Regions from separate parts of the Paeniglutamicibacter sp. GQ140 genome, predicted to be linked through region 2. Evidence: riboswitches for the same ligand, from Rfam matches in the RefSeq annotation. Region 2 holds a riboswitch; the other holds the start of a gene.
What was found. A riboswitch is a leader RNA that binds a small molecule or an ion and turns the genes downstream of it on or off. The one in region 2 is predicted to bind thiamine pyrophosphate.

Region 1 (4,085 bases), on a different contig from region 2:
GCTGACCCTGCTGGCCGTGGCCCGCATCTGGAACAGGGCGTTCTGGCGCGATGCCGAGGACGCCTCGGACCCGGACCCGCTGCTGCTCGTTGGCGTTTCCGCGGCGCGCGGGGCCACCTACGACATCGTCGCCGACGAACCGGCCAGCCGCTACAGCGACCGCGGAAACGCGGCCCTGCTGCCCAACGGCATGTTGGCCATGACCGCCGCCCTGGTGCTGGTGGGCGTGGCGTTGACGGTGTTTGCCGGGCCGCTCTTCGACTTCAGCGACAGGGTGGCCGGACAGATGCTCGATGAGGGCAACTACATCGAGGCCGTCCTCGGAGCCGGAGAGGGGCAAGCACGATGAGCAGGGAACAACGTCTGGCCGACGCCAAGGACGAGAGCGGGCAGCGCCAGCGATCCACGCTGCGCCAGGAGATTCCGCTGCTGGTAGGGATGATGCTGGTGTGGGGCGCGCTCTGGCAGGACTTTGCCATCGGAAACCTGGTGTTCGGGCTGCTGATCTCGCTGCTGCTGGTGCGGGTCTTCCGCCTGCCGCCGATCATCCTTTCGGGGCGTTTCAACATCTGGCGTGCCGTGGTCTTCATCGGGGCGTTCCTGCGGGACGTGACGCGGGCCAGCTTCGAGGTCATGTACCTGGCGGTGTTCCGCGGGCCGCGGACCACCAGCGCGGTCATCACCGTCACGCTGCGCACCGAGTCTGACCTGCTGGTCACCTTCGTCGGCCACGTGCTGACGCTGGTGCCCGGATCCTACGTCGTCGAGGTGGACCGACGGTCCTCCACGCTGTACCTGCACGTGCTCAACGTCAACGACCAGGCGGGCGTGGAAAAGGCCCGGGCATCGGTCCTGCTGATCGAGGAACGGCTGATCCGGATGATGGGCACCGCCGAGGAACTTGCGGCGCTGAACGCCGAGAAGACGGAACCAAGCAAGGAACACGGAGCACCTTCATGAACATCGTCCTGTGGATTTGCGGAATCACGCTCTCGATTGCGGCCTGCCTGGCCATCGTCAGGCTGGCCAAGGGCCCGTCCATCCTGGAGCGCGTCATCGCCACCGACGTGCTGCTCCTGATCATCTCCGCGGCGCTCTGCATCGAGATGACCGTCAACCAGCACGCCAACAACCTGGTCTTTGTGCTGCTGGCCTGCCTGGTCGGGTTCGTCGGGTCGGTCACGGTTTCCCGCTTCGTCACGGATCGGAGGAACGCCTGATGCTTGACACGCTCATCGACATCGTTGCCGGGACGTTCATGATCGTCGGCTGCCTGATGTCCCTGGCCGCGGGAATCGGCATGCTTCGCTTCCCCGACCTGCTCTCGCGCCTGCACGCCGCGACCAAGCCGCAGGTGCTGGGCCTGTTCCTGCTGCTGGCGGCGCTCGGGCTGGAACTGCGCTCCTGGGCGGTGCTGCCGGTGCTCGTGCTGGCCTGGTTGCTGCAGCTGCTCACCGCGCCGGTCTCGGCACACATGGTCGGACGCGCCGGATACCGGACGCGGCACCTCAAGCGCGAGACCCTCGTTGCCGATGAGCTGGCGGCGGTCGTCGAGGCCGCCGAGCAGCGGGAGGAACACGAAATCGGCCGCGACAGGCCGCGGGACCGCACCGACTTCATCGACTAGACTCCGCGGGGCCCGGGTCCGTAACCCGTGTCCCGGAGCCGGCGGCAGCGCCGGAAACGACTCGGGGGCCCACGGGAAATCCGTGGGCCCCCGAGTCATTGGTGGCTTAGGCCTTTTTGGCGAACCGGGCCAGGGCCCTTTGGGTGCCGCGGTCGGTGAGCACCTGGATCAGGGCGGCGGTCGTGGCAGAAAGGACGGCGAAGGCAATCGCCTGGCGCATGCTGGCCTCGGCCTGTGCTTCCTTGTTGCCTCGCTTGGGCGGTTGCTGGCCGGTGAAGCCAAGCCATGCCTTGTCGACGATCTTCCCGCCCAAGAATCCTGCGGCAATGGAAATAACTGGGCCGATAAGTTTCATCAAACTGTTCATGGGGACTCCCAAATGTTGCGGGCAACGGTACCTGCCCCAGCATAGCCTGAGGTAGCATCATAGGACTGAAACAATCACGACAGGGGAGCGTCGTGCGAAGCAATTCGCACCAAGGCGCTGAGAGTGCGGAGAACCGCAGACCCTCGAACCTGCCCCGGCTAGTACCGGCGAAGGAAGTCGAGTTCTCAGGGGTGCGTTGAAACAAACGTTTTCCCTCCCCTCCTTGTATCCAAGGAGGATCACGATCATGAGCACCACCAACCAGCCCGCCGGGCCCAAAACGGCAACCACGTCCTGGCGCGTCGTCGACATCGTCATTGCAGCGGTCATCGCCGTGTCCTCGGGCGTCATCTTCTGGGCCTGGAACAGCACCCACCACCTGCTTGACTTCCTGTTCCTGGCCTTCCCGCCCTCGACCGCACTGGTCTCGGGCATGTGGCTCTTTCCCGCGGTGCTCGGCGCCTTGGTCATCCGCAAGCCCGGCGCGGCCCTGTTCTGCGAACTGGTGGCGGCCATGGTGTCCGCGCTGATGGGGTCCGAATTCGGGCTGACGGTGCTGACCTCCGGCCTGATCCAGGGCCTGGGCGCCGAGGCGGTCTTCGCCGCGTTCCGCTACCGCAAGTTCAACCTGCCCGTGGCCTTGCTGGCCGGTGCAGGCGCCGGGCTCTTCGGCAGCGTCAACGACACCTTCATCTTCCGCTGGTACCCCGAATACACCACCGGCATGCTTTTCGCCTACATCGCGTTCATGACCATCTCGGGCATCGTCATCGCCGGGCTGCTGTCCTTCCTGGCCACCCGCGCCCTGGCCAAGACCGGCGCCCTGGGCGCCCTAGCCAGCCGCAAGGCGGCCACCGAACCCATCCTCTAGGACGCGGCCGCCATCATGTCTTCACCTTCGATGCTGCACCGTGAGGCCGACGCCCCGGGGCAGGCCCGCCGGCTCTCCGCGCCCGTGTCCGTCAGCGCCCGCAACTGGGGTTGGCGGCATGCGGACCGCGCCCAACCGGCCCTGTGGGGCCTTGACCTGGACATCCGCGCCGGGGAGCGGGTCCTGCTGGCCGGGCCCTCGGGCGCGGGCAAGTCCACACTGCTCTACGCGCTGGCAGGGGTCCTGCACGAGGACGACGAGGCCTATTCCTCCGGCGAGCTCCTGCTGGACGGAACGCCCGTGGCCCAGGGCCGCGGCCTGGTCGGGCTCATGCAGCAGGATCCCGAAACCCAGGTCGTCCAGGCCCGGGTCGGTGACGATGTGGCCTTCGGCGCCGAAAACCTCTCCGTGCCGCCGGAGGAGATCGCCCGGCGCATCGTCGACGCCCTGGACGCCGTGGGACTCGACGTCCCCCTGGAGCACCCCACCGCGGCGCTCTCGGGCGGGCAAAAACAACGCCTGGCCCTGGCCGGGATCCTGGCCATGGGCCCGGGACTCGTCCTGCTGGACGAGCCGACGGCGAACCTCGACCCGGCCGGCGTGCTGGAGGTCCGCGACGCGGTGATCCGTGCACTCGACGCCACCGGGGCGACCCTGCTGATCGTCGAACACCGGCTGGAGGCCTGGGCGCCGCACATGGACCGGGTCATCGTGCTGGAACCGGGCGGGGGCATCGCCCACGAGGGAACCCCGGACGAGCTGTTCGGGCCCGGCGCCGTCCGCGGGGAACTGATTTCCGCCGGGGTCTGGGTGCCCGGATACACCCCGGCCATCGAGGCCAGGCCGAACACAGGGAGCAGCGGAGCACTGCTGCTCGAGGCCGGTTCCCTGGCCGTCGCCCGGAAGCGCGGCGGCCCGGTCGCCGCCGGCGGGCTTGAGATGCGGGTCGCGGCGGGCGAGGCCTGGAGCGTGCGCGGGGCCAACGGCTCGGGCAAGTCGACCTTCGCCCTGACCCTGGGGGGCCTGTTGCCCCAGGCCTCCGGCACGGTGCTGGCCACCGCGGAACTGGCCGCCGGATCCGAGGCGCGCCCCTACCACTGGCGGGCCACCGAGCTGGTGGGCCGGATCGGTTCGGTGTTCCAGGAACCCGAACACCAATTCGTCACCAACACGGTGGCCGAGGAGCTGGCCTTTGGCCCGGCGCACGCGGTCAAGCCCGG
Region 2 (4,085 bases):
CCGCGCATAGCCGCGCAGGTACAGGGCGTCCTGGCCCAGGTAGTCCTCGAAGTCGGCCGTTTCCAGGGTCCCGTCCTTGAGCCGGCGGATGAACGCGAGTTCGTCGATGCCCGCGCGGATGCCGGAGATCTCCTCCCACCACCGCGCCAGCGGGTCCTGCGCCTGCGCCGGGGGCACCCCGTCCCAGAGCCCGGCCAGGTGGTTCACCGGGCCGTGCCCGGAACCGACGGCCAGTTCGTCGGCGCGTGAGATCGCGTCGAAAAGCCAGGCCTTCGCATGGCGCAGCGCCGATCCCCAGTCGCCGCCGCGGGCGTAAAAGGTCGCCAGTGCGGAGGAGAGCGAGCAGCCGGTGCCGTGGGTGTTGGCGGTGGCGAGGCGCGGGGAGGCGACCTCGCAGAGCACGCCGTCGGGACCGATGATCGCGTCCCTGCAGGTGTCCCCTTCCAGGTGCCCGCCCTTGGCCAGCACCAGCAGGCGGTATTCGGCCGCGAGGCCGCGCGCCTGGGCGACGGCCTGCTCCCAGTCGGTGGCCACCGGGCCGCGTGCCAGCACCGCGAGCTCCGGGATGTTGGGGGTGAGAACGTCGACGTGGGCCAGGAGGCGACGCAGGGCGGCCTCCGCGTCGGCATCCAGCAGCGAGTCCCCGCTGGTGGCGACCATGACCGGGTCCAGCACGACGGCCGGCGCGGCGGATCCGACGGCCCGGATGCCGGCGAGCCAGCCGCCGAGTTCGTCGATGACCCGCGCGTTGGCGAGCATCCCGATCTTGATCGCGTCGATGGAGATGTCCTCGGAGATCGCGCGCAGCTGCGCCAGCAGGAACCCGGCCGGCGGCACGTGCACGGCACTCACGCCGCGGGTGTTCTGCGCGGTCAGGGCGCTGATGGCGGCCATCCCGTAGCCGCCTGCAGCGGCAATGGACTTCAGGTCGGCCTGGATCCCGGCGCCGCCGGAGGGGTCGGAGCCGGCGATGGACAGGATGTTCTTCACGGTGTTCGGGGTGCTCATGGCTTGGTGCCCTCCCAGAGGTTGCGTAGGTTCGTGGCTGCGGCGCGCGGGTCCTGCGCGGAGCAGATGGCGCGGACCACCGCGACGCCGGCGGCCCCGGAGCGGGCCAGCGGGGCCACATCGGCGGCGTCGATCCCGCCGATGGCGATAACGGGCAGGTCGCTGAGTCCCGCGGCGCGGGCCAGGCCCGCATGGCCCAGCGGTTCGGGGTGGTCCTTCTTGGTCGGGGTGGCGTGCACGGCGCCGACGCCCAGGTAGTCGATGGTGCCCGGTGCGTTGGCGTGCAGCCTGTTTGCCGCATCGATCTGCGCATCGGTGGCGGCGCTGAGGCCCAGGATTGCGTCGGGGCCGATCAGTTCGCGCACCAGCGCCGCGGGCAGGTCGGACTGGCCGATGTGCACCCCCTGCACCGAGGCGCCGGCGGCACGGGCGGCCAGGTACACGTCGACGCGGTCGTTGACCAGCAGTGCCGCGCGCCCGGCGGTGTGCCGGGCGCAGGCGGTGACGATGTCCAGGAATTGCGCCGCCGGCAGGTCCTTGCAGCGCAGCTGCACCGTCTCGATCCCGCCGTCCACCGCGGCCTTCACGATCTCCGCCAGGGGCCGTCCGGCGGTGGAGGCGGAATCCGCGACCAGGTACACGCCGCGGGCGCTCATGAGAGCACCGCCGTGGCGCCCAGGCCGGCGGGGGAGATGGCGGCCAGCGCATCGAGGAAGAGCGGGGCAAAGGTCCCGGGTCCCGCGGACGTGGCCGCGGCGCGTTCGGCAGCGGCGGAGTAGAAGGCGTGCGCGGCAACCGTGGCCACCAGCGGGTCCGGGCCGGTGGCGAGGAAGGCGGCGCAGACCGCGCCCAGCGCGCACCCGCCGCCGGTGACGCGGGTCAGCAGCTCGCTGCCGCCGTGCACGTACACCGTGCGCGCCCCGTCGGTCACCAGGTCGGCTTTCCCGGAGACCGCGACCACGGCGCCGGTGCGCCTGGCCAGCTCCCCGGCGGCGTCGGCCGCCGCCGCAACCGAGTCGGTTGACTCGACGCCGCGACCCCCGGCCGCCTCCCCGGCAAGCGCCAGGATTTCCGAGGCGTTGCCGCGGATCAGGGTGGGTCCGGCGGCGGCGAATTCGCGGGCCAGCGAGGTGCGCACGCGCAACGATCCGACGGCCACGGGGTCAAGCACCCAGGGGGTCGAGGCGGCCCCGGCGCCGGCAACGGCCTCGCGCATGGCGGCGGCCTGCTCGGTGTTCGGCGTGCCCAGGTTGACCAGCACCGAAGCCGCGACTCCGGCGAAATCCCCCGCCTCCCCTGGCGTCTCGACCATGGCCGGGGAAGCGCCGGCGGCCAACAAGACGTTGGCGGTGAAGTTGGTGACCACCGTGTTGGTCAGGCACTGGACCAGGGGCGTGGAGGCGCGCAAGGCGCCCAGGGCATCGGCGAGCTCGCCGGGTGATACAACAATTGAAGGCGCCATGGATTCCATGAGCAACATCCCTCCGCTAGTACGAACTAGATCAGGTTCTACGGGTTTCATCTCAGCCGGCCGCATGCGCCGACACCCCGTGTCACTATGCGCGAGCCTATCCCACCGGGCGCCGGGGCGGGCAGTCGATGTCTCCGGGCACCGCCCCCGGCACCGGCCCCAAGCGTGGCGGCCTGTTGCCGATGCCACACTGGCCGTAGGCTCGGGACATGGGCACATCCGACACTTCACATAAATCCGCGCCGCCTCGCGAGTCAACGGCGCTGAACGAGCTCGAGCTGCCCGAGGTGGTGCCCGAACTGCCGGAAAACATCATGGAGATCGTCGCCTCGATGCACGACGTGGTGGCAACCCGGCTGGCACACCCGCGCCGCTTCAGGGCCTCGCAGCTCAAGGCGCTCGAGCGGATGCTCGACGCGCACGAGCAGGACTTCATCGACGCGCTGGCCGACGACCTGGGCAAGGGGGCGGTCGAGGCGAAGATGACGGAAATCGACATGGTGCGCGCGGAAATCGACCACGCGCAACTGCACCTCTCCGAGTGGATGGAATCCAAGCCGGTGAAGATCCCGCTGGTGCTGCATCCCGCGGCGGCCAAGATCGAGCCGCAGCCGCTGGGAGTGGTGCTGGTCATCGGTGCCTGGAACTACCCGCTGCAGCTGATCCTCGCCCCGCTGGTTGCCTCCATCTCCGCGGGGAACGTCACGGTGCTCAAGCCCTCGGAGCTGGCCCCGGCGACCTCCGCGCTGCTGGGCCGGCTGGTCCCCAAGTTCCTTGACCACCGCGCGTGCGCCGTTATCCAGGGCGGGGCGTCAACCAGCAAGGTGCTCCTGGAACAGCACTTCGACCACATCTTCTACACCGGCGGCGAGCGGGTGGGAAAGATCGTGGCCCGTGCCGCGGCCGAGCACCTGACACCGGTGACCCTCGAGCTGGGAGGGAAGTCCCCGGCCGTGGTGATGGACGGGGCCTCCGCCACGGTGGCGCGCCGGCTGGCCTTCGGCAAGTTCATGAATTCCGGGCAGACCTGCGTGGCCCCCGACTACGTGCTGGCGGTCGGCGACGCCGCGGGAAGCCTGGAAAAGCAGCTGGCCAAGGCCATTACCGCGTTCTACGGCAAGAACCCGCTGGCCAGCCGCGACTACGGCCGCATCGTGAACAAGGCCCACTTCGACAGGCTGGTTTCCTACCTGGAGCACGGAGAGGTCCTCGTCGGCGGCGGGTACGACGCCGACACCCTGAAGATCGAGCCGACCGTGATGGCCAACGTGGATCCGGGCTCGCCCTTGATGCGCGAGGAGATCTTCGGACCGATCCTGCCGATCATCGAGGTGGAAAGCTTCGACGCGGCGGTGCGCTTCATCAATGCGCGTCCGACCCCGCTGGTCGCCTATCTCTTCAGCGAGAACCCGCGGCTGCAGTCCGCCTTCGGGGACCAGGTGCGCGCGGGCGCCATCGTGCACAACGCCCCCAACCTGCACCTGGCCGTCCCGGGGCTCCCCTTCGGCGGCGTGGGCGACTCCGGCATGGGTTCATACCACGGGCGGCATGGCTTCGAGCGGCTCTCGCAGATGCGTTCCGTGATGGGCAAGACCACCGTGGTCGA

Region 1: linked by a shared signal. The riboswitch ahead of AC6CHY_RS18260 (ECF transporter S component) and the one ahead of thiM (hydroxyethylthiazole kinase) in region 2 are both predicted to bind thiamine pyrophosphate.

The regions. Positions count from the first base shown of each region.
Region 1 is NZ_JCAXDW010000016.1:85,626-89,710, reverse strand. It holds gene AC6CHY_RS18285 (Na+/H+ antiporter subunit D) at 1-349, shown strand, start outside; gene AC6CHY_RS18280 (Na+/H+ antiporter subunit E) at 346-960, shown strand; gene AC6CHY_RS18275 (MrpF/PhaF family protein) at 957-1,220, shown strand; gene mnhG (monovalent cation/H(+) antiporter subunit G) at 1,220-1,627, shown strand; gene AC6CHY_RS18265 (DUF4235 domain-containing protein) at 1,734-1,994, opposite strand; TPP riboswitch at 2,066-2,187, shown strand; gene AC6CHY_RS18260 (ECF transporter S component) at 2,242-2,865, shown strand; gene AC6CHY_RS18255 (ATP-binding cassette domain-containing protein) at 2,896-4,085, shown strand, end outside.
Region 2 is NZ_JCAXDW010000017.1:62,445-66,529, forward strand. It holds gene thiD (bifunctional hydroxymethylpyrimidine kinase/phosphomethylpyrimidine kinase) at 1-1,008, opposite strand, end outside; gene thiE (thiamine phosphate synthase) at 1,005-1,664, opposite strand; gene thiM (hydroxyethylthiazole kinase) at 1,661-2,479, opposite strand; TPP riboswitch at 2,471-2,569, opposite strand; gene AC6CHY_RS18670 (aldehyde dehydrogenase family protein) at 2,689-4,085, shown strand, end outside.